Regions from separate parts of the Arthrobacter sp. RCC_34 genome, predicted to be linked through region 3. Evidence: riboswitches for the same ligand, from Rfam matches in the RefSeq annotation. Region 3 holds a riboswitch; each other region holds the start of a gene.
The links. A riboswitch is a leader RNA that binds a small molecule or an ion and turns the genes downstream of it on or off. The one in region 3 is predicted to bind thiamine pyrophosphate.
Positions count from the first base shown of each region.

Region 1 (9,933 bases), on a different contig from region 3:
GCCTCGGGCAGTGCCTGCTTGAGGTGGTCGATGACCCGCTGGGTCTCGGTGCCCGGGATCTTGAACTCGTTGGTCAGCTGTCCCTTGAACAGTGCGGCGGAGCCGCCCACGGCCAGAAGTACCACGAGCCAGAAGGAGACGACCCACCAGCGGTGCCGGTAGGAGAACTTGCCGAGCCTGTAGAGCAGGAGTGCCATGGTCTGTGCCTTTGTTGGTGCCGGTGGTGCGGGGCGGAGTGCGAGTGGACGGGAGGTCTGGTGTTGCGGTGTTCCGGATGTTCCGGATTCTCCAGGGCGGGCCGCTCAGGCGAAGCCGTTGCGGAGGTGCTGGAGCGCCTGAGTGATGAGGTTTCTGAGGACCATGCTGTGGGCATCCGTCACCTGTCCACTGCGAGGTGCCTCGTGTTCCAGCCAGTACTCCATGGCGGCCTTCCCGGCGCCGATGATGGCGCCCACCATGGTTCTGACGAAGAAGGGGTCGGCTTTTGTTCCCAGACGCTCCACCGCGGCGGCGCTGAGCTTGCTGGTGGCATCGTCCCAGGCCATGAGCTGCCAGCGCTGGACCTGGGGCTGGTTCTCGGTCAGGAGGCACATCCGCGCCATGCGGGAGAGCGATCCGGGCTCGACGAGCGCCATGACCGCGGCGATCGCGGAGTCGAGGATCGTCTCGTCGGCGGGGCGCTGGCGGAACTCCTCGATGGCGCCGTCCAGGAAGTTCTGGACCGTGGCCGCCAGGGCCGCTTCGGGGCTCGGGAAGTAGTTGAAGAAGGTGCGGCGGGAGATGCCGACGGCGTCGGCCAGGTCCTCCGCCGTGAAGTTGCCCAGGCCGTTCTCGGAGAGCAGGTTGACCGCGGCCTCGATGATGGCGGCGCGAGTGGCCTGCTTATTGAGCTCGCGGCGAGAGGTCTTCTCCTCCGCGGAGCCGCCGTGGGGATGATCCGGTGGAGTTCCGTCCAGGAAAGTGGTGGAGTCCATGCTCCGATGGTACGGCAATTTGTGCACCCAGTGCAATTAGGGGACCGAGTGCAAAGTTTGGGCTTGGTGTGCTGCTCGTTCGATAGCGGACTCAGCAGTAGGCAGCGGGCACGGGGGCCTGGTGGAGAACCCGTGGTGGAGAGCTGGCGGACGCCCCGGACCGGGGCGGCGCTCAGTTCCCCAGAACCTGATCCAGCGGGGACTTCAGGGTGTTGTAGTCGCTGGAGTCGACCTGCAGCAGCTGACCTTCCAGGACCAGGGACGGGGTGCCCCGCAGGCCGAGTTCCTTGGCGTCGTCGAGGTCCCGCTGGACACGGGTCGCGACGGCCGGGGACGTGAAGTCCTTGGCGAAGCGGTCCATGTTCAGCCCGAGCTCGCGGGCGTACCCGGTGAAGGTCTCCGCCTGGCCCGACGTGGACTTGGCCCACTCGGCCTGCTTGCTGAACACGAGGTGGCCCATCTTCTCCAGGGCGCCCTGTTCAGCCGCGGCCTCCACGGCCTTGGCCGCGAGCGGGGCGTTCTCATGCATGGGGAGCGGGAAGTTGCGCACGACGATCCGCACCTCGGAGCCGTACTCCTTCTTGGCCCGCTCGATCAGCGTGTCCATCTTGGCGCAGTACGGGCACTGGTAATCGGTGAAGAGGATGAGCGTGGTCCGCGGCTTCGCCGGGTTGGCGATGATCCTCGCATCAGAAGGGACCAGCTTCGCCATGAGCTCGGCGGACGGCGTGGCCGGTGCGGTGCTGCTGGGGGTGGCGCTCGCGGACGGCGCGGAGGCACTGGACGACGACGGCGCCCCGCACGCTCCCAGCGTCCCCGCGGCGACCACGAGGGACAGCGAGGCGAGGAGGGTCTTGGCGGTTAGTCCGGCCTTCTGGGGGCGCATCAGTCTTCTTCCATCGTCACGTTCGGCTTGCGTGTGAGCCTAACGATGGCGAAGAGACGGGACCAAGTTTCGTGAGGAGGGCCACCCGTGTGTTGTCCGTAGGCGCGGCGCTGAGCTCGCTGCCGGGGGTTCGAGATCGCTACGGGCGACAGCGTGCTCGGGCTCTCCATAGCGAGTTCAGCCATCGGTGGGCGTCCCGCGCGCACCCGGCCCGGGCTCACTCTCGCGGCGCCCGGGGAATGTGACAGCGGGGCCTGCGCCGGCGTCGTCGTGCAGGTATAAACTGGGGTGCACAACGAACGACAGGGGAGCGCCGCCACCGCAGGGTGTGTGGGCGCTGAGAGTGCGGAGCAACCGCAGACCCTCGAACCTGATCCGGTTAGTACCGGCGATAGGGAGTCGAGCATCTCAGAACGTGCCTCCGGGCACCTCCCCTCCTGTAATCCCAGGAGGATGACAATGACTACTCAGGCTGTTGCCCAGCGTCGTGGCTGGCGCGTGGTGGACATCGTGGTGGCGGCACTGATCGCCGTGGCCGGTGGCGTGCTGTTCTGGGCGTGGTCCCAGGGCGCGAACCTGATCACCCCGCTGACCGCCGCCTACGCTCCGCTCTCGGGCCTCTACGCCGGCGGGTGGATGATCCCTGCCGTGCTCGGCGCCCTCATCATCCGCAAGCCCGGCGCCGCCATCTTCTGCGAGGCCGTGGCCGCGAGCGGTGAGCTCATCATGGGCTCGCAGTACGGGCTCACCGTGCTGATCTCCGGGCTGCTCCAAGGCCTCGGCGCGGAGCTGATCTTCGCCGCGTTCCTCTACCGGAAGTTCAACCTGCCCACCGCGGTTCTGGCCGGGGCGGCGTCCGGACTCTTCTGCGGTCTCAACGACAGCTTCCTGCCCTGGGGCTGGAACATCGCCTACGACGGCACCGCCAAGTTCCTCTACATCCTCTTCTGCCTCATCTCCGGCGCCGTGATCGCAGGCGCGCTGTCCTGGGTTGCCACGCGTGGCCTGGCCCGGACCGGTGCCCTCTCCTCCTTCGCCTCCCGCAAGGCCGGTACCGAGCCGGTCTTCGGCTGATCATGGGCGGAGTCGCCGGCGGCGTGCGGCCGGCCCGGGTCACGGCACGAGGCTGGGGCTGGCGTCACGGCGGCCGCAGCCGGGCCGCTGTGGCAGGGCTCGACCTGGACCTGGAACCCGGGGAGAAGGTCCTCCTGCTGGGTCCGTCCGGCGCGGGCAAGTCGACGCTGCTCCACGCTCTTGCCGGAGTCCTCGGCTCTGCGGAGGACGACGACGCCGACGAGTCCGGCACGCTCCTGATCGACGGCCGCGTACCCCGGGATGCCCGGGGCCGGGCCGGTCTCGTCCAGCAGGATCCGGAGACGCAGGTGGTGCTCGGCCGCGTGGGCGACGACGTCGCCTTCGGCGCGGAGAACCTCGCCGTGCCGCCCTCCGAGATCTGGCCACGGGTCCGCCAGGCCCTGCACGACGTCGGGCTCGGGTTCCTGCCCCTCGACCACCCCACCCATGCCTTATCCGGTGGGCAGAAACAGCGACTGGCGCTCGCAGGGGTGCTCGCGATGCGCCCCGGACTGGTGCTGCTGGATGAGCCCACCGCCAACCTGGACCCCGATGGCGTGCTCGAGGTCCGCGATGCCGTGATCCGCGCGGTCGCCGCTTCCGGCGCGACACTCCTGGTGGTGGAGCACAGGGTGGAGGTGTGGAAGGACTCGGTGGACCGTGTGGTGGTCCTGGGTGCGGGAGCCGAGGGGCCGTCCGGTGTGGTCGCCTCGGGTGATCCCGACGCCGTTCTCGACGCCCAGGGGGACGCGCTGGCGGCCCAGGGGGTCTGGATCCCGGGCCGGGTGCCAGTGCTGGCCGGCGCAAGCCGTTCCGGAGATCGCACGGTCGGCCGTTCGAGCGGTGGTCCCGTGGCGTCCCATGCCGTGGGGTCTCCTGCCGGTGCGGTTCTTCTGGAAGCCCGGGGCCTGGCCGTGAGCCGGGCGTCGGCGTCGCGTCGTGGGCTCGCCGCCCGGAAAACCGTTCCCGTGCTGAGTGGGGTGGATCTGGAATTGCGGGCCGGCAGCGCGCTGTCGGTGACCGGGCCCAACGGCGTGGGTAAATCGACCCTGGCCCTCACCCTGGCGGGGCTGCTCGCCCCGGCCGGGGGCGCCGTCGTCGGCTCGTCCGACCTGCTGGCCGCGGGTGCTGCCGTGCCCCGGCATCCGGAGCCGTACCGCTGGAAGGCGAAGGAGCTGATCACGCGGATCGGCACGGTGTTCCAGGAGCCGGAGCACCAGTTCGTGACCGGCAGTGTGTTGGATGAGTTGCGCTTCGGGCCGCGGCAGCTGGGCCGCGGCGAGGAACGCGTGGACGAGCTGCTGCACCGCCTGAGGCTCGACGGGCTGGCCGACGCCAACCCGTACACGCTGTCCGGAGGCGAGAAGCGGCGCTTGTCCGTCGCGACCGTGCTCGCCGCCCATCCCCGTCTGCTGATCCTGGACGAGCCCACCTTCGGACAGGACGCGCGCACCTGGGCGGAGCTCGGGTCGCTGCTGGTCGAGCTGCTCGACGAGGGCGTCTCGCTTCTCTCCGTCACGCACGACGCCGACTTCACGCACGCCCTCGGCGCCACGGAGCTGGTGCTCGGGCGAGCGCCGGGGCCGGAGCTTGCGGGCGCGGCCGCCGTCGTGCGAACCGGAGACGAACCCGGGAAGGGGGAGGCATGAGCATCGTGACCGACGACCGCGCCGTCATCGACCCGTACGCGGCGTCCCGCGCCGAGCTCCCGCTCCTGGGGCGTGCGAATCCGCTGTCCAAGTTCGGCGCGCTGGCGATCATCACCATCGCCCTCGTGTGGTCGATCGACTGGCTGTCGGCCGGGATCGCGGTGCTGTGCGAGCTCCTCGTGCTCCCGCTCGCGGGCCTGAATCTCCGCCTGCTGTGGACCAGGGCGTGGCCGCTCGTGGCCGCGGCCGTCCTGGGCGGCTGGAGCACGGCGGTGCTCGCCCCGGACAAGGGCCCGCTCATCTTCAGTGTCGGGATCTGGACCATGGGTGAACATTCGCTGCTCCTGGGTGTCGGGTTCCTGCTGCGTGGCCTGGCGATCGCGTTGCCGGCGGTGATCGTCATGGCGTGCACCGAGCCGACCGACCTGGCCGATGCCCTGGCACAGCTGGCGCGCCTCCCGCACCGCTTCGTCCTGGGCACCCTTGCGGCGCTCCGCCTGGTGGGGCTCATGGTGGCTGAGTGGCAGATCATCGGCATGGCCCGGCGGGCACGTGGCGTCGGCGCCTCCGGGAACTTGGTGTCCGCTCTGGCTGCGAAGCTGGGGCAGAGTTTCGGGCTGCTCGTCCAGTCGATCCGCCGGGCCTCCCGTCTGGCCGTGACCATGGAGGCCAGGGGCTTCGGCGCGGGACCGCGAACCTGGGCCCGGCCGTCCCGGCTCTCCATCGTCGACGCCTGGGTGGCACTGGGTGCTCTGGTCATCGCAGGGGTGGCCGTCGGGACCTCGGTGCTGCTGGGCGTCTGGCACGTGGTGTACTGACCTGGCTGGTGGGTGCGGAGGCTGGCGGGCTCGTCGGGCACGTCGGGCAGCGGCTGCTGAGTGGCCCGGACCCGCGGATCGTGACGCGAAACGCCGTGGGAAATATCGCACGATATGACTTAGGTATCCCATATTCGAGCGGACGGACCCGCGATTTGCCCTCGGGTAACTCACATCTGATATATTCGTGCTCATGACTGAGACGATGGATCACCTGGCTTCCTGGCTTCGCGACGCCCGCAGCGAGAAGGGCTGGACCCAGGGCAAGCTGGCCGAGGAGCTGGGCACCAGCCAGAGCGCCGTGGCCCGTATGGAGACCGGCAAGCAGAATCTGAGCCTGCGCATGATCCGCCGCCTGGAGGATCTGTTCGAGGCGACGCTCCTGACTCCCGCGCGGCCGCGCGTCACCCACCTGCGGGTGGAGGGCGGACATCAGCTCAGCGGCGCGGTGGACGTCAACAGCAGCAAGAACGCCGGCGTCGCGCTTCTGCTGGCCAGCCTCATCAACCGCGGCACCACCACGCTGCGCCGCCTGGCGCGCATCGAGGAGGTCAACCGGATCGTCGAGGTGCTGGCGAGCATCGGCGTCGAGTGCACCTGGCTCAACGACAACGATCTGCAGATCCGCCGCCCCGCCGTCCTCGACCTGGACGCCATGGACGTGGACGCGGCCCGTCGCACCCGCAGCGTCATCATGCTCCTTGGCCCGCTCCTGGACGAGCGCGAGGAGTACCAGCTGCCCTACGCCGGCGGCTGCGACCTCGGCACCCGCACCGTGGAGCCGCACATGCAGGCGCTGCGCCAGTTCGGGCTCGCCGTGGAGGCCAAGTCCGGCTTCTACCTGGTTCAGGCCCCCGAGGCCGACAGCAAGGACCGCACCTTCGTGCTGACCGAGCGTGGCGACACCGTCACCGAGAACGCGATCATGGCCGCCGCGCACCGGACCGGCACCACCGTGATCCGCAACGCGAGCCCCAACTACATGGTCCAGGACCTCTGCTTCTACCTGCAGATGCTGGGTGTGACCATCGAGGGCATCGGCACCACCACGCTGCGCATCACCGGTCGCACCAACATCAACCAGGACATCGAGTACTTCCCGTCCGAGGACCCGATCGAGGCCATGAGCCTGATCACCGCGGGCATCGTGACGAACTCCGAGGTCACCGTGCGCCGTGTGCCGATCGAGTTCATGGAGATCGAGCTGGCGTTCCTGCAGCACATGGGCCAGGAGCTGGAGATCTCCGGCGAGTACGTGGCCCGCAACGGCCACACGCGCCTGGTGGACGTCACCACCAAGCCGAGCACGCTGCACGCCTCCGTGGACAAGATCCACCCCATGCCGTTCCCGGGCATGAACATCGACAACCTGCCGTTCTTCGCGGTCATCGCGGCCAACGCCGAGGGCCAGACCATGATCCACGACTGGGTCTACGAGAACCGTGCCATCTACCTGACGGAACTCAACCGTCTCGGCGCGAACGTGCAGCTCCTGGATCCGCACCGCATCTACGTCAACGGCCCCACCAAGTGGCGCGCGGCTGAGATCGGCTGCCCGCCGGCACTCCGCCCGGCCGCCTGCCTGCTGCTGGCGATGCTCGCGGCCCGTGGCACCTCGACCCTGCGCAACATCTACGTGATCGAGCGCGGTTACGCCGACCTGGCGGACCGTCTGAACTCCATCGGCGCGCGGATCGAGTACTTCGAGGACTGATCCGTCCCCCTGCAGTTCGCGAGAGAACAGTTGACGCCCCCAAAACCAGGTTTTGGGGGCGTCAACTGTTCTCTCGCGGGGGAGCTCCGCACCGTGCGGGTGGTTCCCGGGGAGAATGGAAGGATGAGCTCCATCCACCAGCGTTTCTGGACCCTGCCCGGCCTGCTCGGCAAGCACGTCGCACGGCTGCCCTGGTGGGTCGTGTTCCTGGTCGGCCTGGCGTCCCTGGCCGGTGGCGTCTGGCTGTTCCTTCATCCGCTCGGGGCGCTGACCCGCATCGAGATCTACGCCGGGGCGGGCTTCGTGCTGTCCGGCCTGGGCGATCTGGCCGACGCCGCGCAGGAGGCCCGGGCCGGAAAGGCGCGACGACGGCTCTGGCCCTTCCTCCTCGGGCTCGTCTGGATCGCGGCCGGCCTCGTCGTGCTGCTGATCCCGCTCCCGTCCGCCGTGCTGGTGTACCTGGCGGCGCTGACCTTCATCTCCAGCGGGGCCACGCGACTGGTCGAGGTGCTCCGCAACCACTCCGACGCGCCGTGGCAGGACCTTCTCCGGAGCATCCTGGACCTGGTCCTGGCCGCCTTCTGCGCGGTTCTGCCGGGCACCGGGACCACCGTGCTGGCCTTCGCGTTCGGCCTGCGCAGCGTCCTGGTCGGCCTGAAGATCGCCGTCCTGTCCGTCACGAAACTGCGCCGGGCCCAGGCGGCCGCCCCCGCCTCTTCGTCCTCGCGAGAAGCCAGTTGAGCACAGTCCGGGAGCTCAGGACTGTGCTCAACTGGCTTCTCGCGAGCCGCGGGGGAAGGGGAAGAGGGCGAGATGTTCGACCTTGACGTGATCGGCGCCGGCCTGCCGTTCGCCGCGGCACTGGGGGAGCTGTCCGCCGTACTCGGCGGACCGGACGGGTCCGCTTCCGGGCGCCTGGACGACGACGCCGGGCCCGCCGCCGTCGTCCAGGCGCCGCCCGGGACGGGCAAGACGACCCTCGTCCCGCCTCTCGTGGCCACCCTCGCCGGTGCGCGGGCCGCGGGGAGGAGCCCGCGCGTCGTCGTGACCCAGCCGAGAAGGGTCGCCGCACGAGCCGCGGCAGCGCGCCTGGCCGATCTGGACGGGAGCCCGCTGGGACGGAAAGTGGGCTTCACGGTCCGTGGTGAACGGCAGGCCGGGCGGGACACCGTCGTGGAGTTCGTGACTCCGGGCATCCTGCTGCGCCGCCTCCTGGCCGATCCCGCACTGGACGGGGTGGACGCCGTCGTCCTGGATGAAGTGCATGAACGCGCCCTGGAGAGCGACCTGCTCTTCGCCATGCTCGCCGAGCTGCGGCAGCTCCGCGATGACCTGCTGGTGGTCGCGATGTCCGCCACCCTGGACGCCGCGCGGTTCGCGGAGCTGCTCGGCGGGGCCGCGGGCGCGGTGCCCGTGGTCGACTGCCCCTCGGCGCTGCATCCGCTCGACGTGGCGTGGAGTCCATCGCCCGTGGCGCGGATGGACGAACGCGGCGTGACCAGGGGTTTCCTGGACCACGTGGCCGAGACGGCGGCCCGCGAGCACCGGACCGCGCTCGCCGAGGATCCCGGGATCGACGCCCTCGTCTTCGTGCCAGGAGCCCGGGAGGTCAGGCATGTCAGCGAACGGCTCCGCGGTCTGACGCCGGGCACGGAGGTTCTTGAGCTCCACGGTCAGATCAGCCCCGCGGAACAGCAGCGGGCCGTCTCGGGACGCCGGCCGGGGGACCGCCCGCGCATCGTCGTGTCCACATCCCTGGCGGAATCCTCGCTCACGGTCCCCGGCGTGCGCCTCGTGATCGACTCGTGCCTGAGCCGTGAGCCCCGGAGAGATGCCTCGCGGGGTATGAACGGTCTGGTGACCGTGGCGTGTTCGCGGGCGAGTGCCGAGCAGCGGGCCGGACGCGCCGCGCGACAAGGCCCGGGACGTGCGGTGCGGTGCTGCGACGAGCGGGCCTTCGCCGCCGCCCCCGCACAGCCGACGCCCGAGATCGCCGCCGCAGACCTGACCGAGGCCGCCCTCGTGCTGGCCTGCTGGGGCGCCCTGCCCGGGGTGCTCTCCGGCGTGGATGGCCCCGATCGTTTCGCCCTGCCCGACGCACCTCCGCAGCCCGCCCTGCGCGACGCCCTCGCCACCCTGACAGCCCTCGGAGCCGTGACCCCGGACGGTCAGCCGACCGAGGAGGGCCGGATCCTCGCCGGGATCCCCGCCGACCCCCGGCTGGGCCGGGCCCTGCTGGAAGGCGCGGCGCTCCTGGGCGCCCGGCCCGCGGCGGAGGCCGTGGCCCTCGTGGCGCGGGAGTTCCGGGCGCCGGGCGCCGACCTGGGCAGGCTCCTGAGCGGGCTGCGCTCCGGCCAGGACCCGCAGGCGCGGGCGTGGAAGGACGAGGTCCGCCGCTTCGAGCGCATCGCCGACTCCTCACGCACGACGACGCCGGCCCCCGCCCGGGCGGTGCCGCGCGGGGAGGAGGTGGGCGCCGTCGTCGCGCTGGCCTTCCCGGCGCAGGTGGCGCGCAGGGTGCCGGGCGAGCGGGAGGTCTACCTGCTGGCGTCCGGGACCCGGGCGGCCCTTCCGTCGGGGAGCTCACTCTCGGGGCACGAGTGGCTCGCGGTGGCGGAGGCGAGCCGGGCCGGCGGTCGGGAGGCCGCCGGGACCGGGGCCGTGATCCGTGCCGCCGCGGGGATTTCAGGGGAGACCGCGGCGCTCGCGGCGTCGCATCTGCTGGGCGACGGTGTGGAGGCGTCCTTCGACGGCGGCAAGGTGGCCGCACGGAACGTGTCCCGGTTGGGGGCGATCGTGCTGTCCTCGACGCCCGTGA
Region 1 is NZ_JBFUPW010000003.1:198,069-208,001, reverse strand. Features, by position in the region: gene AB6732_RS12700 (MMPL family transporter) at 1-197, opposite strand, end outside; gene AB6732_RS12695 (TetR family transcriptional regulator) at 303-974, opposite strand; gene AB6732_RS12690 (DsbA family protein) at 1,147-1,860, opposite strand; TPP riboswitch at 2,155-2,275, shown strand; gene AB6732_RS12685 (ECF transporter S component) at 2,320-2,934, shown strand; gene AB6732_RS12680 (ABC transporter ATP-binding protein) at 2,937-4,583, shown strand; gene AB6732_RS12675 (energy-coupling factor transporter transmembrane protein EcfT) at 4,580-5,401, shown strand; gene AB6732_RS12670 (UDP-N-acetylglucosamine 1-carboxyvinyltransferase) at 5,595-7,115, shown strand; gene AB6732_RS12665 (HdeD family acid-resistance protein) at 7,239-7,856, shown strand; gene hrpB (ATP-dependent helicase HrpB) at 7,929-9,933, shown strand, end outside.
Region 1: linked by a shared signal. The riboswitch ahead of AB6732_RS12685 (ECF transporter S component) and the one ahead of thiC (phosphomethylpyrimidine synthase ThiC) in region 3 are both predicted to bind thiamine pyrophosphate.

Region 2 (9,933 bases), 330 kb from region 3:
CTGGCACCGGGACAATCCGCGCGAAGGCCGCGAATACCTGCTGGGCCTCGCCGCGAAGCACGATCTCATCGTCACGGGCTCCAGCGACTACCACGGCAAGGGCAAGCCCAATCTGCTGGGCGAGAACCTGACGTCCCCGGAACAGTTCGCCCGGATCGAGGACCAGGGCCACGGCAGCGTGATCCGGGGCTGAGGGGGCCTGTTTCGCCGGTCTCGGCGCCCCTGTCGACGCAATGCGCCGCAATGGGGGCGCGCCACGCCAACAAGGGCGCAAACCGTCACCAACGGCACACGATGCCGGGAAGGTGCTCTCAGCCCAGCGTATGCACCGTGGCGGAGTCCGCGAGGCGGGTCGCCATGACGGACACTGCCGATGGGTTCTCGTCCACGCAGACGAAGCGGCGGCCCGTCTTGGCGGCCACCGCGCCGAGGGTTCCGGAACCCGCGAAGAAATCCAGGCACCAGTCGCCCGGCCGGGTGGACGCCATGACCATGCGGCGCAGGAGACCTTCCGGCTTCTGCGTCGGGTAGCCCGTCTTCTCCTTGCCGGTGGGGGAGACGATCGTGTGCCACCAGACGTCCGTGGGGAGCTTCCCGCGCTGGCGCTTCTCTTCGGTCACGAGACCGGGGGCCATGTACGGTTCGCGGTCCACCTCGGCCGCGTCGAAGTGATACGCCTCCGGGTCCTTGACGTAGACCAGGATGTTGTCGTGCTTGGCGGGCCAGCGACGCCGGGCGCGGGCGCCGTAGTCGTAGGCCCAGATGATCTCGTTGAGGAAGCACTCCCGGCCGAAGATCGCGTCGAGCATCACCTTGGCGTAGTGCACCTCGCGGTAGTCCAGGTGCAGGTACAGCGTCCCGTCCGGGGCCAGGAGCCGCCACGCCTCGCGGAGCCGGGGCTCCAGGAACGCCCAGTAGTCCTCGAAGGCGTCGTCGTAGCGATGCAGATCCCCCCGGAGCGTCTGGTACGAGCGTCCCTGGAATCCGATCCGGTCACCCTCGCCCTCCGCGCTGCGGACCATGGTGGTCTGCTGGCGGCGCTGGGTGCGGCCCGTGTTGAACGGGGGATCGATGTAGATGAGCGTGAACGAGTCATCCGGCAGGGACGGCAGGAACCCGGCGTTGTCCGCTTGGACCACCAGGTTCCCGCCGTCCGCCTGCCAGAGCTGTTCAGCGGTCCGGGCCATGGATCCCGTCAGGATTCCTGGGCGGGGGCGCCGGCCTCGCGAGCCACGACCTCGCCGTTGCGGCGGCGGGTGCGGTTGCGCGGGCGGCGGCGACGGGCGTCGTCGTCGGTCTTCTTCTCGGCGGCGGGAGCCTCGGCGGTCTCGGCGTCAGGCTGACGCGTCCGACGACGGCGGCCCTCGCCGTCCGCGGAAGCACCCTCGCCGCGCTGGCCGCCGGAGCGGCGCTCCCCGTCGCGCTGGCGGTCACCACGGGAGGAGGACGACGGGCGCTTGGCGACGCGCTTGCCGGTCTCGCCCAGATCCTCGAGGACCTCGGCGTCCACACCGGCGAGGACGCGCTTGTCCCGGGGCAGCCGGCCCTTGGTGCCTTCCGGGATGTCCAGATCCGTGTAGAGGTGCGCGGAGGAGGAGTAGGTTTCCACGGGCTCGGCGAAGTCGAGGCCCAGAGCCTTGTTGATGAGGGCCCAGCGGGGCATGTCCTCCCAGTCCACGAAGGTCACGGCGGTGCCCTTGTTGCCGGCACGGCCCGTGCGGCCCACGCGGTGGAGGTAGATCTTCTCGTCCTCGACGCACTGGTAGTTGATGACGTGGGTGACGTCGTCGACGTCGATGCCGCGGGCGGCGACATCGGTGGCGACCAGGACGTCCACCTTGTTGTTGCGGAAGGCGCGCAGGGCCTGTTCGCGGGCGCCCTGGCCCAGGTCACCGTGCAGAGCGGCGGCGGCGAAGCCGCGGTCCACCAGCTCCTCGGCGACCTTCGCGGCGGTGCGCTTGGTCTTGGTGAAGATGACGGTGCGGCCACGGCCACGTGCCTGGAGGATCCTCGCCACCACTTCGATCTTGTCGAGTGAGTGAGCGCGGTACACCAGCTGGCGGATGTCCCGCTTGGTCAGGCCCTCGTCGTCCGGGTCCGCCGCACGGATGTGGGTGGGGCGCGACATGTACCGGCGGGCCATGGCGATGACCGGGCCGGGCATGGTGGCGGAGAAGAGCATGGTCTGACGGGTGCCGGCCGGGGTGGCGGCCATCAGGGTCTCGACGTCCGGGAGGAAGCCCAGGTCCAGCATCTCGTCGGCCTCGTCGAGGATCACGATCTTGATGTTGGAGAGGTTGAGGTGGCGCTGCTTGTACAGGTCGATCAGGCGGCCTGGGGTGCCGACCACGAGGTCGATGCCGTTCTGAAGGGCCTCGATCTGCGGCTCATACGCGCGGCCGCCGTAAATGGTGGCGATCCGGACCTGGTGCAGGCGGCTGGCGGTGGCGAGGTCGTTGGCGACCTGCACGGCGAGCTCACGGGTGGGGACGATCACGAGGGCCTGCGGGGCGCCTGGGACCTGCAGCTTCGCGTACTTCGGGTCATCGCTGGTGACGATGCGTTCCAGCGCCGGGACGCCGAAGCCGAGCGTCTTGCCCGTGCCGGTCTTCGCCTGGCCGATGATGTCGTGCCCGCCGAGAGCGACGGGGAGCGTCAGCGCCTGGATGGGGAAGGGGTGGATGATTCCGGCCTGGGCCAGGGAATCGACGATCTCGGCGCGGACGCCGAAGTCCGCGAAGGTCTTCTGGACCTCGGCGTGCGGTTCCGCCGTGGTGGTGATGGTCTCCTCCGGCTCGACACTCTCGGTGCCGCTGGTGTCGACCAGGACTTCATGACTGTGGGTTTCGCTCACGCGTGCCTCCTTGGCATTGCTCCGCCAGCGCCGGGACGGGCGTCTGCCAACCTTGGCGACGGCACCGGTCGTTCCAGGAAAGGTCCCGGAGAAGGCGGAGTACGGGTGGAAGCCGATCGCGGTCTGCGTGGGCCGCACTGGCGGCCATCAGGGGTGCCGGGCCCGTGTAGAACGGGCGGGGCGGGGGAAATCAATGGTCAATCAACGACCGGGCATCCATGACTACCCCCTCATTCTAGGGGATGGAGGGCTGATTCCCTGGATTTCCTCCCTCGGCTGAGCCCGAAGGGGCGTCCTCGACCAGACTGAAGGTGACCGTGCGCCGCTGGATGTCGGCGGCGTCCAGGCGCACCTTCACCCGCGTCCCGGGTTCCATGGCGCCGGTGCAGCGCGCCGACACCGCGGGATCGAGCAGCTGGACGGTCGCGACCGGAGCGGTGGCGTTCTTTCCGTTGCCGGTGGAGATGACCACGGCGTCGAAGACCTCGCCCAGCCGGGGCAGCATGACGGCGGCTTCGACAGTGTCGATCGCGGCGCGGTCCAGGCGTGACGAGCGCTGCTCGGCGGCTTTCATGAGGTCGGGCACCAGTGGCAGACTCTCCCTGGCCCAGGCCGGGACTTCAGTGCCCTGGCTGAGTGCTTCGCAGACCACGAGCACCCAGCGGTCGACGAGCCGGCGCAGCGGCGCGGTCGCATGGGAATAAGGCGCCGCGATAGCGGCCTGGACGGTGTTCTCGGGGACCTCGCCGTCGAATGCCACATAGCCCGCTCCGCGGAAGAGGGCTGCCGCCGCATGGACGATCGCGAGGTCTTTCGGCTGGGCCGGGTCGAGCGTCCTGAGGTATTCGCCGTAGCTCATGCCACCCGGACCGTCGGCCTTCCACGGTTTGCCGAGAGCGGCGGTCTGGCGTTCGAACGTCTCCAGGGACCGCGCGTCAGGAGGCGGCATGGTCCGCAGGATGCCCACGGAGCCGCGCACCATCAGGTCCGCGGCCGCCATGCCGGTCATGAGGGAGACCTGCGCGTTCCAGTCCTCCACGGGCAGCGGGACCTCGGTGATGAGGCGGTAGGCTCCAGTCTCCGGGTCCTGTTCGACCACCTGAGCCGGGAGCTTCAGGGAGGCGCCGCCCCGGAGGCGTTCGAGCTCGATTCGTTTCAGGCCCACCTCCCTAAGGAGCTGGAGGCACGCGTCGGCGGTGCCGCCGTCGATGGCCTCCTGCACACCCTGATAGCTCAGCTTGGCGCGCGAGCGGACGCGGGCCCGGCGGACCGTGGCGTTCACGACGGCGGCGGTGGCGTCGAGCGTGAACTCCCAGAGGAAGGCGCCCCGGTCGACGTCGGGCAGCAGGCTTCCGGCGTCCTCGGAGATCGCTTCGGGATGCAGCGGGATGCGGCCGTCCGGAGCGTACAGCGTGAGCCCCCGACGCCGGCATTCGGCATCCAGCGCCCCGCCCGGTGTGATGAAGGAGGGCACGTCGGCGATGGCGTAGTAGACGGTGTAGCCGTCGCCGTGACGTTCTATGAACACGGCCTGGTCCAGATCCGTGGACGACGCCGGGTCGATGGTCACGAGTTCCAGATCGGTGCGGTCCCAGGGCGGGAGTTCCCGGGTGCGGATGACGCGTTCGGTCTCCTCGAGGACGTCAGGCGGGAAGGCCCGGGGGACTTCGAGTTCTTCGCGCAGTGCGGTGAGCGCCTCGGCGAGACCGTCCTGAACGCCCTGGGCGCCGCTGGGGATCCATGTGTTCGTCACGCTCACAGGCTAGCCCCCGGGCGGTCTCCCGGCTTCTCCGACATCCCGCTGATTCCTGCTTCTGGCATACTGACTGCAAAATCATCACCGCGTGTCACGGCCGTCAGTGGCCAGTCAGGAGCAGGGCAAGCCATGACCAATCAGCCCGAGTCGCAGCAGCCGAATCCCCAGCAGCCGCCGGTCCCCCCGCAGCGCCCCCAGAACGCACCGACCCAGGGTGCGCCGTCCCAGCAGGGGCAGCAGCCTGGTCAGCAGAACTGGAACCAGCCCCAGCAGTACGGTCAGCCCCAGCAGCAGTACGGACAGCAGCAGGCTCAAAGTCCGTACCAGCAGCAATACGGTCAGCAGCAGTATGGCCAGCCGCAGCAGGGGTACCCGCAGCAGTACCAGCAGGCCCCTCAGCAGGGGTACGCGCAGCAGGGCCAGTACCAGCAGGCCGGCCAGGCCGCGCCGCAGCAGTACGGGCAGACCGGCGGCTCGTATGCTCAGCAGCAGTATGGCAACCAGCAGCAGCCGGTCTACGGCGGTCAGTCCGCCGCGGCGCCCGGACCCCTGGACCCGGGAACGAACCTCGGCTTCATGGCCGCCATCAAGACCGTGTTCCGGAAGTACGCCACCTTCACGGGACGTGCGGGCCGTCCGGAATTCTGGTGGTGGTTCGTCTTCGTGGCCGTGATCGCGGTGGTTCTCAGCACCCTTGCGGCGATCTTCTTCGGCACCGGCCTGTCGCAGGCGGTCGCCAACGGTGACTACACGGAGATCCCGGGCACCGGCCAGGCCCAGGTGAACACCAATGCCCTGATGATCATCGGCTTCATCTTCTGGGGCATCGCGGGGCTGTTCTCGCTGGCGGTGATCGTGCCGACCGCGGCCGTCGGGGCTCGCCGTCTGCACGACGCCAACTTCAGCGCCTGGTTCCTGCTCCTCTACCTCGTGCCGATCGGCAACCTGGTGCTCCTGTTCCTGTGGGCTCAGGCTCCCAAGCCCGAAGGCGCGCGTTTCGACAGCCGCGTCTGACGCCGTCGTCGACAGTCTGAACTGAGCCTGGAACGGCCGCCACGGAGACTCTCCGTGGCGGCCGTTCCTTTCCCTGAAGCCGATGGTGGGCGAGACTGGCGGGAGAACAGCACACCACCAGGGAAAGCGTGACCATGAGCCAGCCTCCGAACCACTCCGGCGACATCCCACCTCAGCCCGGCCCGCAGCCTGCTCAGTCCGGCCCGCAGCCGTATCCGCAGCCTCACCCTCCGGCGTACCCCCAGGGCGGTCCCGCCTGGCAGCCTCCGGCGTGGCAGGCGCCGGGCTGGGGCCAGCCCGCTCCGTTCGTGATCCGTCCGAAGGTGGGTTTCGTGGAGGCGATCAAGTCCGGCTTCCGCAACTACGCCACCTTCAACGGCCGCGCGGTCAACTCCGAGTTCTGGTGGTGGTTCGTCTTCGAGTATCTGGTCCTCGGGATTCTCGGCTACGTGGCGTACTTCTTCCTGTTCGTCGGCTTCATGACGTCGCTGGGCGGAGCGTTGTCGGACTCCTCGCGGACCGGGTACCGCAGTCGGGACGTCGACTTCATCTGGAGCGCTCCGCTGGTGGCCGGGATCGTCCTGGGCGTCCTCTTCGTCGTCGTGGCCCTGGCCTTGCTGATCCCGGGGCTCGCCCTGCGGGTGCGCCGCCTGCATGACGCCGGATACAGCGGCTGGTTCATCCTGCTGAGCCTCGCGCCGTTCGGTTCGGTGATCATCCTGGCGCTCCTGGCCATGGAGAGCAGTCCCGAAGGGATGAAGTACGGATATTAAGCCTGTTCAATGGGGAGTTTTCCCCATTGAGCGAAGGGGAGATGTGGTGGAGACTGTACGTTAAAGAAGCATCAAGCGCACCCAGATCAGGGAAAGACAGGACCATGACGCAGCAACCCGATTGGCAGAACAACAACGGCGGCGAGCCGCAGCAGCCGCCGCAGGCTCCCCAGTACGGAGCCCAGCAGCCTCCTCAGGCTCCTCAGTACGGAGCCCCCCAGGCTCCCCAGTACGGTCAGCAGGGCTACCAGCAGCAGCCCGCCAGCCCGTACGGCCAGCCCGCCTACAGCGGTGGCCTCTACCCGCCCTACGTCCCGCGCCCGAGCGTAGGGTTCACGCAGGCCATCAAGATGGGCTTCAGCAACTACGCGAACTTCAAGGGCCGTGCCAGCCGCAGTGAGTTCTGGTTCTGGTACCTGTTCCAGGCGCTGGTGGCAGGCATCCCGATCGCCATCGGCTATGCCCTCATCATCAGTGGGGTCGTCTCCCAGTCCGCGTACTCGGACTCCTCGACCGGCTACACGTCCTCCTCGGACGTCACCTTCACCGGAGCGATGGTTTTCGGCACCATCCTCCTGATCCTCGGCGGAATCATCGCCCTGGCGCTCCTGGTGCCGTACATCGCCGTCGCGTGGCGCCGTCTGCATGATGCAGGCTTCCCCGGCCCGATGTTCTTCCTGTCGCTCATCCCGTACGTGGGTGGCATCATCCTCATCGTGCTGTGCGCCATGCCCAGCAAGCCCGAGGGCATGAAGTACGAAATCCAGTAGGTTCGTGCTCCAACGGCCACAGCCCCGGCACCTTCGCGAGAAGGCGCCGGGGCTGTGGTTGTTTAAAGGCTGTGGCTGTCTATTTAAAAGGAGGTGTCAGGCGTCGGGGAGCTCCGCCAGCAGGCGGCGGGCGGCGTCCGCAGGGTCGGAGGCTTCGGTGACGGCGCGGACCACGACCACGCGGCGCGCCCCGGCCTCGACCACCTGGGCCACGTTCCCGTGGTCGATGCCGCCGATGGCGAACCATGGCACGGAGGTCCCGGTCGAGTCCGCGTACCGGACGAGGTCGAGACCCACTCCGGCGCGGCCGGGCTTGGTCGGCGTGGCCCAGAGCGGTCCCACGCAGAAGTAGTCGGTCTCGCCGCGGGCCGCGGCAGCGAGGGCGGCGTCCACCTGCTCCGGTGCGTGGCTCGAGAGGCCCAGCACGACGTCGTCGTTCAGCAGGGAGCGCGCGGCAGGGAGCGGCAGGTCCTTCTGGCCGAGGTGCAGCACCGGACTGCCGGAGAGCTGCGCGATGTCGGCGCGGTCATTCACGGCCCAGAGCTTCCCGTGGCGTTCGGCGGCCTCCCGGAGCACGGCGAGGAGCTCCAGTTCCTCGGCGGCCTCGATCGTCTTGTCCCGCAGCTGGATGATGTCCACCCCGCCGGAGTACGCGGCATCCACGAAGTCCGCGAAGTCGCCCCGTTCCGCCCGCGAATCCGTGCAGACGTACAGCCGTGCGGCGGCGAGGGAAGGTGTCGCAATTGCTCGATTACCCATGGGCTTCAGCCTAGTTCCTCTAGACTGGTGCGGTACTGCGGGAGCCGGAGCGGATGGTCACATTCGCCGGCTGAGAGGGCTTGAGCGCCGACCGCCACACCTGATCCGGCTAGTACCGGCGTAGGGAAGGACGAGGAGCATGGAGCAGGAGCCGGCGGACGTGGCCGTCATCGGCGCGGGCATCGTGGGCCTGGGGATCGCCTGGACGTTGCTGCGCTCCGGCCGTCGCGTGACGCTCATCGATCCGGCCCCGGCGCAGGGCGCGACCTTCGCCGCCGCCGGCATGCTGGCCCCGGTGAGCGAATACCACTATCAGGAGGAAGACCTCCTCGCCCTGACCCTGGAGTCGGCAGCGCTCTGGGAGGATTTCGCGGCCCCGTTCGGACCCTCCAACGGCCATCGGACGACGCCGACGCTCGTGGTCGGCTTCGACGCGGCCGACCGTGCCGCACTCGCCGATCTCCAGGCGGCGCAGCAGGCGCATGGACTGGAGGTCCAGGCGGTGTCGCTGCGGGAGGCCCGCAGGATGGAGCCACTGCTGTCTCCCCAGTTGTCGGGGGCGTTCCTCACCCCGGGTGACCACCAGGTCGACCCGCGGATTCTGCACGCCGCGATGCTGGAGGCCTTCCGTCGCGACGGCGGGACGGTGCTGACGGAGCGCGCGGAGGCTCTCCGCTGGGAGGCGGACGACGACGGCGGCTCCACGGCGGGCCGGGTGACGGGGGTCCTGCTCGCCTCGGGCCGTGTCGTGACCGCGGACGAGGTCGTCGTGGCGAACGGCCTGGCATCGCCCGAACTGCGAGAGCTTCCCGAGGGGCTCGACCTGCCGCTGCGCCCGGTGCACGGGGACATCCTGCGCCTGCGGGTCCCGGAACGCCTGCGGCCTTTCCTCTCCGCGACGGTGCGCGGCTCGGTCCGTGGCCTCCCCGTCTACCTCGTGCCCCGCGAGGACGGCACGGTGGTCATCGGAGCGACCCAGCGCGAGGACGGGCAGGCCGGAGTGTCGGCGGGCGGTGTGCACCAGCTGCTCCGGGACGCACAGCAGCTGGTCCCCGCGGTCGCGGAGCTCGAACTCGAGGAGATCACGGCCCGGGCGCGGCCCGGGACACCGGACAATGCGCCGTTGCTCGGGCGGGTCGCCGCGGCAGGTGGCGGCGAGGTGGCGGGTCTGGTCATCGCCACGGGATTCTTCCGGCACGGCGTCCTGCTGACGCCGGTGGCGGCCCGGGCGGTCCTGGACCTGCTCGACGGACACGACGACGGGCGCTGGGCGGCCTTCCGGCCCGACCGGTTCAGCCCGGGACTTCTGAAGGAGAACACAGTGGAGGCGCACGCATGAACATCACGGTGAACGGCGAAGAGCGCGCCGTGGGGGAGGACGCCACCGTGGCGGTCCTGGTCTCTCAGGTGACGGGTCGCGAGATCCTGGCCGATGGACGGGCCGCGGACGGACGCCGCGTCGGGATGGCCGTGGCCCGGAACGCCACGGTGATCCCGCGGAGCCTGTGGTCCGGGACTGCGCTGGAAGACGGCGATGAACTGGAACTCGTGACCGCGGTGCAGGGAGGCTGACATGACGGAGATCCTGCAGGACCAGGGGCTCGATCCGCTGGTGGTGGACGGTGTGGAGCTGGGGTCCCGGCTCATCATGGGCACGGGAGGGGCGCCGAGCCTGGAAGGGCTGGGCGCAGCGCTCGTCGCGTCCGGGACCGAGCTCACCACCGTGGCGATGCGCCGGTACAGCCCGGCACAAAGCGGCTCCTTGTTCCAGCTGCTCGTGGATCAGGGGATCCGCGTCCTGCCGAACACGGCCGGATGCTTCACGGCGCGCGACGCTGTGCTCACCGCGGAACTGGCGCGCGAGGCTCTGGAGACGGACTGGGTGAAGCTCGAGGTCATCGCCGATGAGCACACGCTGCTCCCGGATGCCGTGGAGCTCGTGGACGCTACCGAGCAGCTCGTGTCCCGGGGCTTCAAGGTCTTCGCCTACACGAACGACGACCCCGT
Region 2 is NZ_JBFUPW010000001.1:579,098-589,030, forward strand. Features, by position in the region: gene AB6732_RS02745 (PHP domain-containing protein) at 1-193, shown strand, start outside; gene AB6732_RS02750 (site-specific DNA-methyltransferase) at 312-1,187, opposite strand; gene AB6732_RS02755 (DEAD/DEAH box helicase) at 1,196-2,854, opposite strand; gene AB6732_RS02760 (RNB domain-containing ribonuclease) at 3,090-4,607, opposite strand; gene AB6732_RS02765 (DUF805 domain-containing protein) at 4,740-5,624, shown strand; gene AB6732_RS02770 (DUF805 domain-containing protein) at 5,759-6,397, shown strand; gene AB6732_RS02775 (DUF805 domain-containing protein) at 6,502-7,167, shown strand; gene thiE (thiamine phosphate synthase) at 7,264-7,926, opposite strand; TPP riboswitch at 7,954-8,070, shown strand; gene thiO (glycine oxidase ThiO) at 8,066-9,265, shown strand; gene thiS (sulfur carrier protein ThiS) at 9,262-9,498, shown strand; gene AB6732_RS02795 (thiazole synthase) at 9,500-9,933, shown strand, end outside.
Region 2: linked by a shared signal. The riboswitch ahead of thiO (glycine oxidase ThiO) and the one ahead of thiC (phosphomethylpyrimidine synthase ThiC) in region 3 are both predicted to bind thiamine pyrophosphate.

Region 3 (9,933 bases):
TTCCTCAAGCAGCCGGACGGTCAAGCGCTGGACGCCGCAGCGGTCCTTGGCACGATGGCCGACGTTCCGTCCGTGATCGTGGCGCATGGTGAGGGCGCGACGGCGGCCGTGCAGGCCGCCGTCGAGCACTCCTCTCTGGTGCGGGCGTTGGTGCTGTGCGAACCGTGGCTGCCGGACCTCACCGCGCCCCGTCCCCAGGGGACCGAAGGCGCGATCATCCCGGGTGTCCCGATGCTCGTGCTCTCGGGCGGCTGGGAGCCCGCCTATGAGCGCACGGCCCGGCTCCTGGCCGAGTCCGGCGCGGAACACGTCGTCGCGCCGGGAGCGCACCGTCCGCAGGACTCCTCCGAGGGGGCGGCCGCGATCAAGGACTTCCTCCGCCGCACCGCCTGAACAGTACCGCCTGAACAGCGCCGCCGGACAGACGCGCTGCGGGGCCACTTGAGGCCGGCTCCGGACGGATCATCCGGCACCAAGTGACCCCGCATTCCTGCGACTCAGTCCTGGGGCGCGCCCACCGGGATCGATTCCACGTAGACCTTGCCGCCCTGGGACTGGAACTCCCGGCTCTTCGCCGCCATCCCGGCCAGTGCTTCCTGAGCCAGCGCCTCCTGAGCCAGTGCCTCTTCCACCGTGGCCTCCTGGGCTTCCCGGGAACCGAAGTCCCGCCGGATGTCCTGGGAGATCCTCATGGAACAGAACTTCGGCCCGCACATCGAACAGAAGTGTGCCGTCTTGGCCGGTTCGGCAGGCAGCGTCTCGTCATGGAAGGCCTCGGCCGTGGCGGGGTCGAGGGACAGCGAGAATTGGTCCTTCCAGCGGAACTCGAACCGGGCCTTGGACAGGGCGTCGTCCCGTTCGTGCGCCCCTGGGTGCCCCTTGGCCAGGTCCGCCGCGTGGGCCGCGATCTTGTACGTGATCACGCCGGTCTTCACGTCGTCCTTGTTCGGCAGTCCCAGATGTTCCTTGGGCGTGACGTAACACAGCATGGCCGTGCCGTAGCGGGCGATCTCCGTGGCGCCGATGGCCGAGGTGATGTGGTCGTAGCCGGGGGCGACGTCCGTCACGAGCGGGCCGAGCGTGTAGAACGGGGCGCCGTCGCAGAGCTCCTGCTGACGTTCGACGTTCCCGCGGACCAGGTGGAACGGGATGTGCCCGGGGCCTTCGACCATGACCTGCACGTCGTGCTCCCACGCCCGTTTGGTCAGCTCGGCCAGCGTGTCCAGCTCGGCGAACTGCGCGGCGTCGTTGGCGTCCGCCGTCGAGCCGGGCCGCAGGCCATCGCCCAGGGAGAACGCGACGTCGTACTGCGCGAAGATCTCGCAGAGTTCGTCGAAGTGCGTGTAGAGGAAGTTCTCCCGATGGTGCGCCAGGCACCAGCCGGCCATGATGGAGCCACCGCGGGAGACGATGCCCGTGACGCGGTCCGCCGTGAGCGGCACGTACCGCAGGAGCACCCCGGCGTGGATGGTCATGTAGTCCACGCCCTGCTCGCACTGTTCGATGACGGTGTCCCGGAAGACCTCCCAGGTGAGGGCCGAGGCGTCGCCGTTGACCTTCTCGAGTGCCTGGTAGATGGGCACGGTGCCGATCGGCACGGGGGAGTTCCGCAGGATCCATTCGCGCGTGGTGTGGATGTCGTCCCCGGTGGAGAGATCCATGACGGTGTCTGCACCCCAGAGGGTGGCCCAGTGGAGTTTGTCCACCTCCTCGGCGATGGAGCTGGTCACCGCCGAGTTTCCGATGTTGGCGTTGATCTTGACCAGGAAGGCCTTGCCGATGATCATCGGCTCGGACTCCGGGTGGTTGATGTTGGCCGGGATGATCGCCCGACCGGCCGCAAGCTCCGAGCGGACGAGTTCCACCGGGCAGTTCTCGCGGAGTGCCACGAACCGCATCTCCGGGGTCACGATCCCAGCGCGGGCGTAGTGCATCTGAGTCACCCGTTTGCCGGGCCGTGCCTTCAGCGGCGGGCGCTGCGCACCCTGCCACTCTTCGGAGGCGGCTCCTCGACGCGCGGCCGAGCGGCCGTCGTCGAGCAGATCACGCTGACGCCCCTCATACTCTTCGACGTCGCCGCGGGATCGGATCCAGCCGGCGCGGAGGTCCGGCAGGCCGTGTTCGGGATCGCTGCCCGGCCCCACCGTCCGGTACGCCTGGAACGGCGGGTTGGCCGCGCCGTCGGGGGAGTTGTTCAGCTGGATGCTCGTCACGGGGACGGCGATGCCGTCGTCTCCCGTGAGGAATTCCAGGCTGTGGGCAGGGGATTGCTGCAAGGATTTCATCGGTACTCACTTCCTTCGCCGGCATTACCCGGTCAGGTTCTACGGTCCGGACAGTGTCAGTCCGATCTCAGCCCCTCCTGGGACACCCGTGTGGTCGCGAACACCGTAGCACGGTCCGGACGGGGTGGTCCGCAACGCCCGGACGGCGACCGTCATCTCCCGCTCGCAGGCTCACTGACCTACGCTTGAAGCCATGCCGGACATGCGACGTCACCCAGTCATCGAGTTCACGGGCCCCGTTCTGCTGGGGCCGGACGACGAAGCGCTCGGGCTCTGGTCCGTCGACGGGCGCCTGACCTTCAGGATGCCCGCAGTGGAGCCGGACCTCAGGCTGGACGGCTGGGTGGTTCCGGGTCTGGTGGATGCTCATTGCCACATCGGCCTGGTCGAGGGCGGCGCCGCGGATGAAGCCACCTCACTGGCGCAGGCACGCGCCGATCTGTCCGCGGGCACTCTTCTGGTGCGCGACGCCGGGTCCCCGGCGGACACCCGCTGGCTCACCGACCGGGCGGACGCGCCGCGCATCATCCGGGCGGCCCGCCACGTCGCCGCCTCCCGTCGCTACCTCCGCGGTCTGGCTCTCGAGGTCGAGGACCGGGACCTCGTGGAGACCGTCCGCGAGCAGGCCCGTCTGTCCGTGGCCACTGATCCGCGCGGCTGGGTGAAGCTGGTGGGGGACTGGATCGACCGTGACGCCGGCGACCTCCGCCCGTCCTTCCCCGCTGAGCTGGTCGCGGAGGCGATCTCCGCGGCCCACGAAGAAGGCGCCCGGGTCACGGCCCACTGCTTCGGCGAGGAGGTCCTGGACGATGTCATCGCCGCCGGGATCGACTGCGTCGAACACGCGACGGGCCTCCAGCCCGAGCATCTGCCCCGGCTCGTGGAGGCGAACATCCCGATCGTTCCCACCCTGATCAACATCGCCACGTTCCCGGACATCGTCGCCCAGGCCGAGCCGAAGTTCCCGGTCTACGCGGCCCACATGCATGCCCTCTGGGAGGGACGGTACGAGAACGTCGCCCGCGCCTACGCCGCCGGGGTGCAGGTCTTCGCGGGCACGGATGCGGGCAGCGTGATCGCACACGGGCGGATCGCGGACGAGGTCGCGGAGCTGCACCGTGCCGGGCTGCCGTCCGTGGTCGCCCTTGATGCGGCGTGCTGGTCCGCCCGCGAATGGCTCGGGGCGGAGAACCTCGAGGAAGGCGCTCCCGCCGATGTGGTGCTGTACGCGCAGGACCCGCGGAGGAACCTGGGCACGCTGGCGGCGCCCCGACGTGTGGTGCTGAACGGTGACCTGCCCGGGGAGAAACGCCCCAGCGGTATGGAATAAATTGAAGCTTCAAGTAATTTAAGAGGTATGAACACTTCGCTCCCGCACTCCCAGGACCTCCTCCCCGCAGATCTGAGCATGGGGACCGTCATGCTCAAGGTCGCCGACATGAACCTCATGAGCGACTACTACCAGCGCGCGCTCGGCCTGGAAGTCGTCGCGGAGCAGGACGGCGGCCTCTACCTCGGCCGCGGCGACTCCGCCCTCGTCCACCTGGAGCCGGCCGCCGGACTGCAGCTGCCGGGCCGGGGAGAGGCCGGCCTCTTCCACACGGCGCTCCTCTTCGAGGATCAGGCGTCCCTCGCCGCCACCCTGGCCACCGCCGCGTCCTATGACGCCCGGCTCTTCCAGGGCAGCGCCGACCACCTGGTCAGTCAGGCGTTCTACTTCGGCGACCCTGAGGGCAACGGCATCGAGCTGTACTACGACCGCCCGCGCAGCGAGTGGTCCTGGGACGGGAGCACCGTCGTCATGGACTCGCTGCCCCTGGACCCCAACGGCTACCTTGGCGAGCACCTGAGTGAAGCGGCACTGCAGCAGCAGCGGCACGCGCGTGCCGACGTCGGGCATGTGCATCTGCAGGTGGGCGATGTCCCCACCGCCGCGCGCTTCTACGTGGACACGCTGGGCTTCGAGCGCACCGCCGAGATCGGGAACAGCGCGCTCTTCGTCTCGGCCGGCGGCTACCACCACCACATGGCCATGAACGTCTGGAACAGCCGCGGCGCAGGTCCGCGCAAGGACACGCTGGGGCTCGGCGAGGTGCTCCTCCACGTCCCCGCGGACGACGACGTCGCGGCGCTCGCCGACCGCCTGCGGGTCGCCGGGGTGGGTCACCACCACACCGGTGCGGAATTGCGCTTCGAAGACCCGTGGCGCAACCAGGTGCGCGTCGCGGTGGGATAGCCTGAAGCCATCCGGCTCCAGTCGTCCTGGAGAACCGGGAACCCCCAGCGCCACCGACGAACCCGAGGATGTCATGAGCCAGTCGAACGCTTTCGTAGAGGTCTTCATCGCCACTCACCAGGAGGCCCTTCAGCGGGCCAAGGCTTTGTCCGGGGGTGCGGCTCCCGACGGGTCGGCACTCCGGATCCCCGGCATCAGTGATTTCGAGGTCGAGCAGCTGTGCTCCTTGGCGGCGCAGGCCGTGCACACCCAGGGTGAACAGGAACTCGAGATGGCGGACATCGCCGTCGACGAGCTGTACGCCTTCCCGGCCTCCGCCGTCCGCGTCCTGGAGGAACTGCCCGGCTACCAGAGCGACGGCGACGACCCGGCGCTCCAGTCCGTGGCGGTCCAGTGGGCGGCTGACGAGGACGTGCCGTTCGCGGCCGGTGAGGCGCAGCAGTACCTGCTCGCCCTGTCCGCGCTCGCCGGCAGGACCGATTCCTCCTCCCGGAACCGGCTGTACTTGTACTCGGCCTGAGGCTCGCGAAAGGCGCGTGGGCGCCGGCCTGGAGAGGCCGGCGCCCACGCGCCTTTCTGTTGCCGGGAAGCCGGCGAATCCGGCTCAGGACGGGCCGGTCGCGGTGACCCGCACCGTCACCTCGTCCAGTTTGGGCAAGTGCCGTTTCAGGGATTTCTTGGCGTCTTCCGCGACCAGATCGGCCTCGGCGAGCGTGAGGGCCGAGGTGTGGACGACGGCGTCGCCGTGCAGACGGTGACCGACCCAGCGGAGGCGCACGCGCTCGACCGCCTCGATTCCCGCGACGTGTTCGAGGGCGTGCTCGGCGCGGTCCACGAGTTCCGGTTCGATGCCGTCCATGAGCCTGCGACCCACGGAGCGTACGGTGCCGATGAGCAGCACGGCGATCATGATCGAGATCAGCAGCCCGATCAGGGGATCCGCGAGCGGGAAGCCGAGCAGGACTCCAATGCCGCCGAGGACCACGGCGAGTGACGTGAAGCCATCCGTGCGGGCATGCACGCCGTCGGCGACCAGTGCCGCGGAACCGATCCGCCGTCCGACCCGGATGCGGTAGACCGCCACCGCCTCATTGCCGAGGAAGCCGATGACGCCGGCAGCGATCACCCAGCCGATGTTCTGCACCGGGCGTGGCGTGATGATCCGGTCCACGGCCTCCCAGGCGGCGACCACGGAGGAGAGGGCGATCATGAGCACGATGAACAGCCCGGCCAGATCCTCCGATCTGCCGAAGCCGTAGGTGTAGCGCCGGGTTGCGGCCCGGCGGGAGAGCACGAAGGCGATCCACAGCGGTACCGCCGTCAGAGCGTCGGACAGATTGTGGATGGTGTCGGCCAGCAGTGCCACCGAACCCGAGAAGGCCACCACTCCGGCTTGGGCGGCCGTGGTGAGCAGCATGATGACGAGGCTCAGTTTCAGAGCCCGGATGCCTTCCGAATGCGCTTCAAGGGCGTCATCGATCGAGTCTGACGTGTCGTGGGAATGCGGGACGAAGAGCCCGTGAAGGAAGCCCCTCAGACCGGAGGAGTGCGCGTGGCCATGGCCATGGTCATGGCCATGGTCATGGCCGTGATCGTGGGAGTGCCCGTGCGCTCCGTGGCCGTGCTGATGTCCGGCGTCGTGCGCGTGTCCGTGCGCGTGCTCGTCCTTCGTCATGCCTCGCCCTGACCGGTGTGGTGGTGGCGCGGGAGGCCGCCGAGGGAGTGCTCCGCCTGGAAGATCGCGTCGGAGACGAGCTGGGAGGCGTGCTCGTTCTCGAGCCGGTAGAACACCCGCTGTCCTTCCTGACGGGTGGCGACGATCCGGGCCATCCGCAGCTTGGCCAGATGCTGTGAGACTGCGGCGGGGGACTTGCCCACCAGCTCGGCGAGGTGATTGACGGAGAGTTCCTCCTCGCGTCGCAGGGCCAGAATGATCCGCACCCGGGTGGCATCCGCGAGCAGGGTGAAGACCTCCACGGCGAGTTCCACGTACTGACCGTCGGGATCCATTCCGCATATCTGCTTATCTGCGTCCATACGCAGATTATTGCACGATGGCAACGCGGGGTCTCGTGGAAGGGGAGGGGAGTGCGCGCGGAGCCCGCCGACGCTGCCTGGCTCGATGTCCGGCGTCGGGCCCCGACGGTTCAGTGCGCTGCGCGGCGCATTAGGCACCCTTGGCCGTCTCTGGCATAATGGACGGGTACCTGATCTGCGTGGCCCCTCTTCCCGTGCATGATCATGTTCCTTTCGAACCCTCCAGTATGGCCCGCCCCACGGGAGCAGAACGCTGGGTTCAACCCCGTTTCAGAAACAGGAGTGACCACAACAGTGGCCGTTAAGATTCGCCTTAAGCGCTTCGGCAAGATGCGCGCACCGTACTACCGTATCGTCGTTGCGGATTCCCGCACCCGCCGCGATGGCCGTGCCATCGAGGAGATCGGCAAGTACCACCCCACCGAGCAGCCCTCCTACATCGAGGTCGACTCCGAGCGTGCTCAGTACTGGCTGTCCGTTGGCGCTCAGCCGACCGAGCAGGTTCTGAACCTCCTCAAGATCACCGGTGACTGGCAGAAGTTCAAGGGTCTCCCGGGCGCCGAGGGCACCCTGAAGACCAAGGAAGCCAAGCCGGCGTTCGTGGCTCCGTCCACCGACTCCGTCGTCATGCCGGAAGCCATCACCCCGAAGGCCAAGAAGGCTGAGGAGGCTTCCGAGGAAGCCGCCGAGACCACCGAGGCTGAGTAGTTGCTTCCCGAGGTTCTTGAGCACTTGGTCCGCGGCATCGTGGACAGCCCCGAGGATGTCTCCGTCGCCGCCAAGAACGGCCGCCGCGGTGAGAGCCTCGAGGTTCGTGTGAACGACGACGACCTGGGCCGAGTCATCGGCCGTCAGGGCCGTACGGCACGCGCGCTCCGCACGGTGGTGGGTGCCCTCTCCGAGGGTGGCCCCATCCGCGTGGACGTCGTCGACGGCGAACGCCGTCGTTAGAACCGGCCTGCGAAGACAAGGCTAAAGCCGGAACGGCCCCTCCGCCCTCGTGGTGGAGGGGCCGTTCCCGTCAGATGACATCCTCAGAAGACCTTCACGGTGTAAACCCGGCGCTCCCGGCGCCATCGACAGACATGAATTGGTAGGTGGAACATGCAGCTCCAGGTTGCACGCTTGGGCAGGCCGCACGGCATCCGTGGGGAAGTCACCGTCGAACTGTTCACGGACGATCCCGAAGGGCGTTTCGCGCCCGGCGCCGAGTTCGTGACCGAGCCCGCGGCCAACGGCCCGCTCACCGTGACCAGCGCGCGCTGGAACAAGGGCACGCTCCTGCTCGGCTTCGACGCTGTGCGGGACCGCAACCGTGCCGAGGAACTCCGTGGCACCTACCTGTTCGTGGACAGTGACGAACTCGAGGACGACGGTGAGGACGAAGGCTGGTACGAGCACGAACTGCTCGGCCTGGAGGTCCGTGTGGGTGACGAGAAGGTCGGCACCGTCGTCGAACTCCGCACCATGCCCGTGCAGGACCTTCTGGTCATCCGCACCGTCGACGGCCGGGACGTGCTGATCCCGTTCGTAGACGAGATCGTTCCCGAGATCGACCCTGAAGAGGGTTACGTCCTGCTCACCCCGCCGCCGGGACTGCTGGAACTGAACGCCGAGCAGGAGGGCTCCGCCCCGTCCGGCGACGAGGCCTGACCCATGCGCATCGACGTCATCAGCATCTTCCCGGAGTACCTGCAACCGCTGGGGCTTTCGCTGCTCGGCAAGGCCCGCCAGGACGGCCTCCTGTCGCTCGAGGTCCACGACCTCCGCGACTTCACGACCGACCGGCACCGCACCGTGGATGACACCCCCTACGGCGGCGGCGCCGGGATGGTCATGAAGCCCGAGCCGTGGGCCCAGGCGCTCGAATCGGTCCTGCCGGTGGAGGGGACGCGGGAGGGCAAGCCGGTCCTGATCGTTCCGTCTCCCGCTGGCGCGCGCTTCACCCAGGCGATGGCGTACGAGCTGGCCGAGGAGCCGCAGCTGGTCTTCGCCTGCGGGCGGTACGAAGGCATCGATGAGCGCGTGATCGACTGGGCGCAGGAGCACTTCGACGTCCGGCCCGTCAGCCTGGGCGACTACGTTCTGAACGGCGGTGAGGTGGCCGTCATGGCCATGGTCGAGGCGATCGGCCGGCTGGTGCCCGGTGTGGTGGGGAACGCCGAGTCCCTCGTGGAGGAGTCGCACTCCGACGGCCTCCTCGAGTACCCCGTCTACACCAAGCCCTCCTCCTGGCGGGACCACGAGGTCCCCGAAGTCCTGCTGTCCGGGAACCACGGCAAGATCGCCCAGTGGCGCCGTCACCAGCAGTACGCCCGGACGGCCGAGCGCCGGCCGGACCTGCTCGCGGACTTCGACGCGGCGAAGCTGCCCCGCGCGGACCGCGAGGCGTTCTCGGCGCTGGGATACGACGTCGTCGGCGGCCGGCTGGTGCGCCGTCCCGAGAGCGGCGACGCCGGAGCCTGACGCGCCGCGCGCTGACACCGGCAGGGGAACGCTTCCCTCGCCGGCCAGCGGATTGGCCTCGCCCCCGTGGCTGTGGCAAAATTGATTCTTGGTGTCCATTGGGCTGCCGCCTGCCACAGGGGGTGTGCCGTCAACAAGAGGACCACCGCGGAACCCACAAGGGAACCGCGGCTTGCAACTTCAGCACCGTGCCCGGCTCCGGCCGTCGCGGGGCTGGCTACCCAAGCGGATGACCTGTGGCGCCCGCCAGGAGTATGGATATGAACATCCTCGATTCCATCGATGCAGCGTCGCTGCGCAACGATGTCCCCGACTTCCGCCCCGGCGACACCCTCAAGGTGCACGTCAACATCATCGAAGGCAAGAACAGCCGTGTTCAGGTCTTCCAGGGCTTCGTCATGGGTCGTCAGGGCGCCGGCGTGCGCGAGACCTTCACGGTCCGCAAGGTCTCCTTCGGTGTCGGCGTGGAGCGTACCTTCCCGGTGCACTCCCCGATCATCGAGAAGATCGAGCTCGTCACCCGTGGTGACGTGCGCCGCGCCAAGCTGTACTACATGCGCAAGCTCCGCGGCAAGGCTGCGAAGATCAAGGAAAAGCGCGACTTCAGCAACTCCAAGTAAGTCTTCAGGTCTGCGTCTCCGCTCCGGCAGGACGCTCCTGGGATTTTCCTTCGCATGAAGACGACAAAACGCCAGAACCCTCTGCGGGGCTGGCGTTTTGTCGCTTCCGGGGTGGTTCTCGCCATCCTCCTGGTCTCCTGCGTCCGCGCCCTGTGGGTGGATGTGTATTACATCCCCTCCGCCTCCATGGAGCCGCTGCTGCAGGAGGGGGACCGGATCGCCGTGTCCCGCACGGCCTTCCAGCGCAGCGTGCCGCAGCGTGGCGACCTCGTCGTCTTCGATGGGCGGG
Region 3 is NZ_JBFUPW010000001.1:910,510-920,442, forward strand. Features, by position in the region: gene AB6732_RS04210 (alpha/beta hydrolase) at 1-393, shown strand, start outside; gene thiC (phosphomethylpyrimidine synthase ThiC) at 498-2,285, opposite strand; TPP riboswitch at 2,279-2,385, opposite strand; gene AB6732_RS04220 (amidohydrolase family protein) at 2,488-3,615, shown strand; gene AB6732_RS04225 (VOC family protein) at 3,643-4,521, shown strand; gene AB6732_RS04230 (hypothetical protein) at 4,595-5,041, shown strand; gene AB6732_RS04235 (cation diffusion facilitator family transporter) at 5,126-6,058, opposite strand; gene AB6732_RS04240 (hypothetical protein) at 6,041-6,208, shown strand; gene AB6732_RS04245 (ArsR/SmtB family transcription factor) at 6,193-6,558, opposite strand; gene rpsP (30S ribosomal protein S16) at 6,853-7,266, shown strand; gene AB6732_RS04255 (RNA-binding protein) at 7,267-7,509, shown strand; gene rimM (ribosome maturation factor RimM) at 7,663-8,211, shown strand; gene trmD (tRNA (guanosine(37)-N1)-methyltransferase TrmD) at 8,215-9,024, shown strand; gene rplS (50S ribosomal protein L19) at 9,285-9,644, shown strand; gene lepB (signal peptidase I) at 9,699-9,933, shown strand, end outside.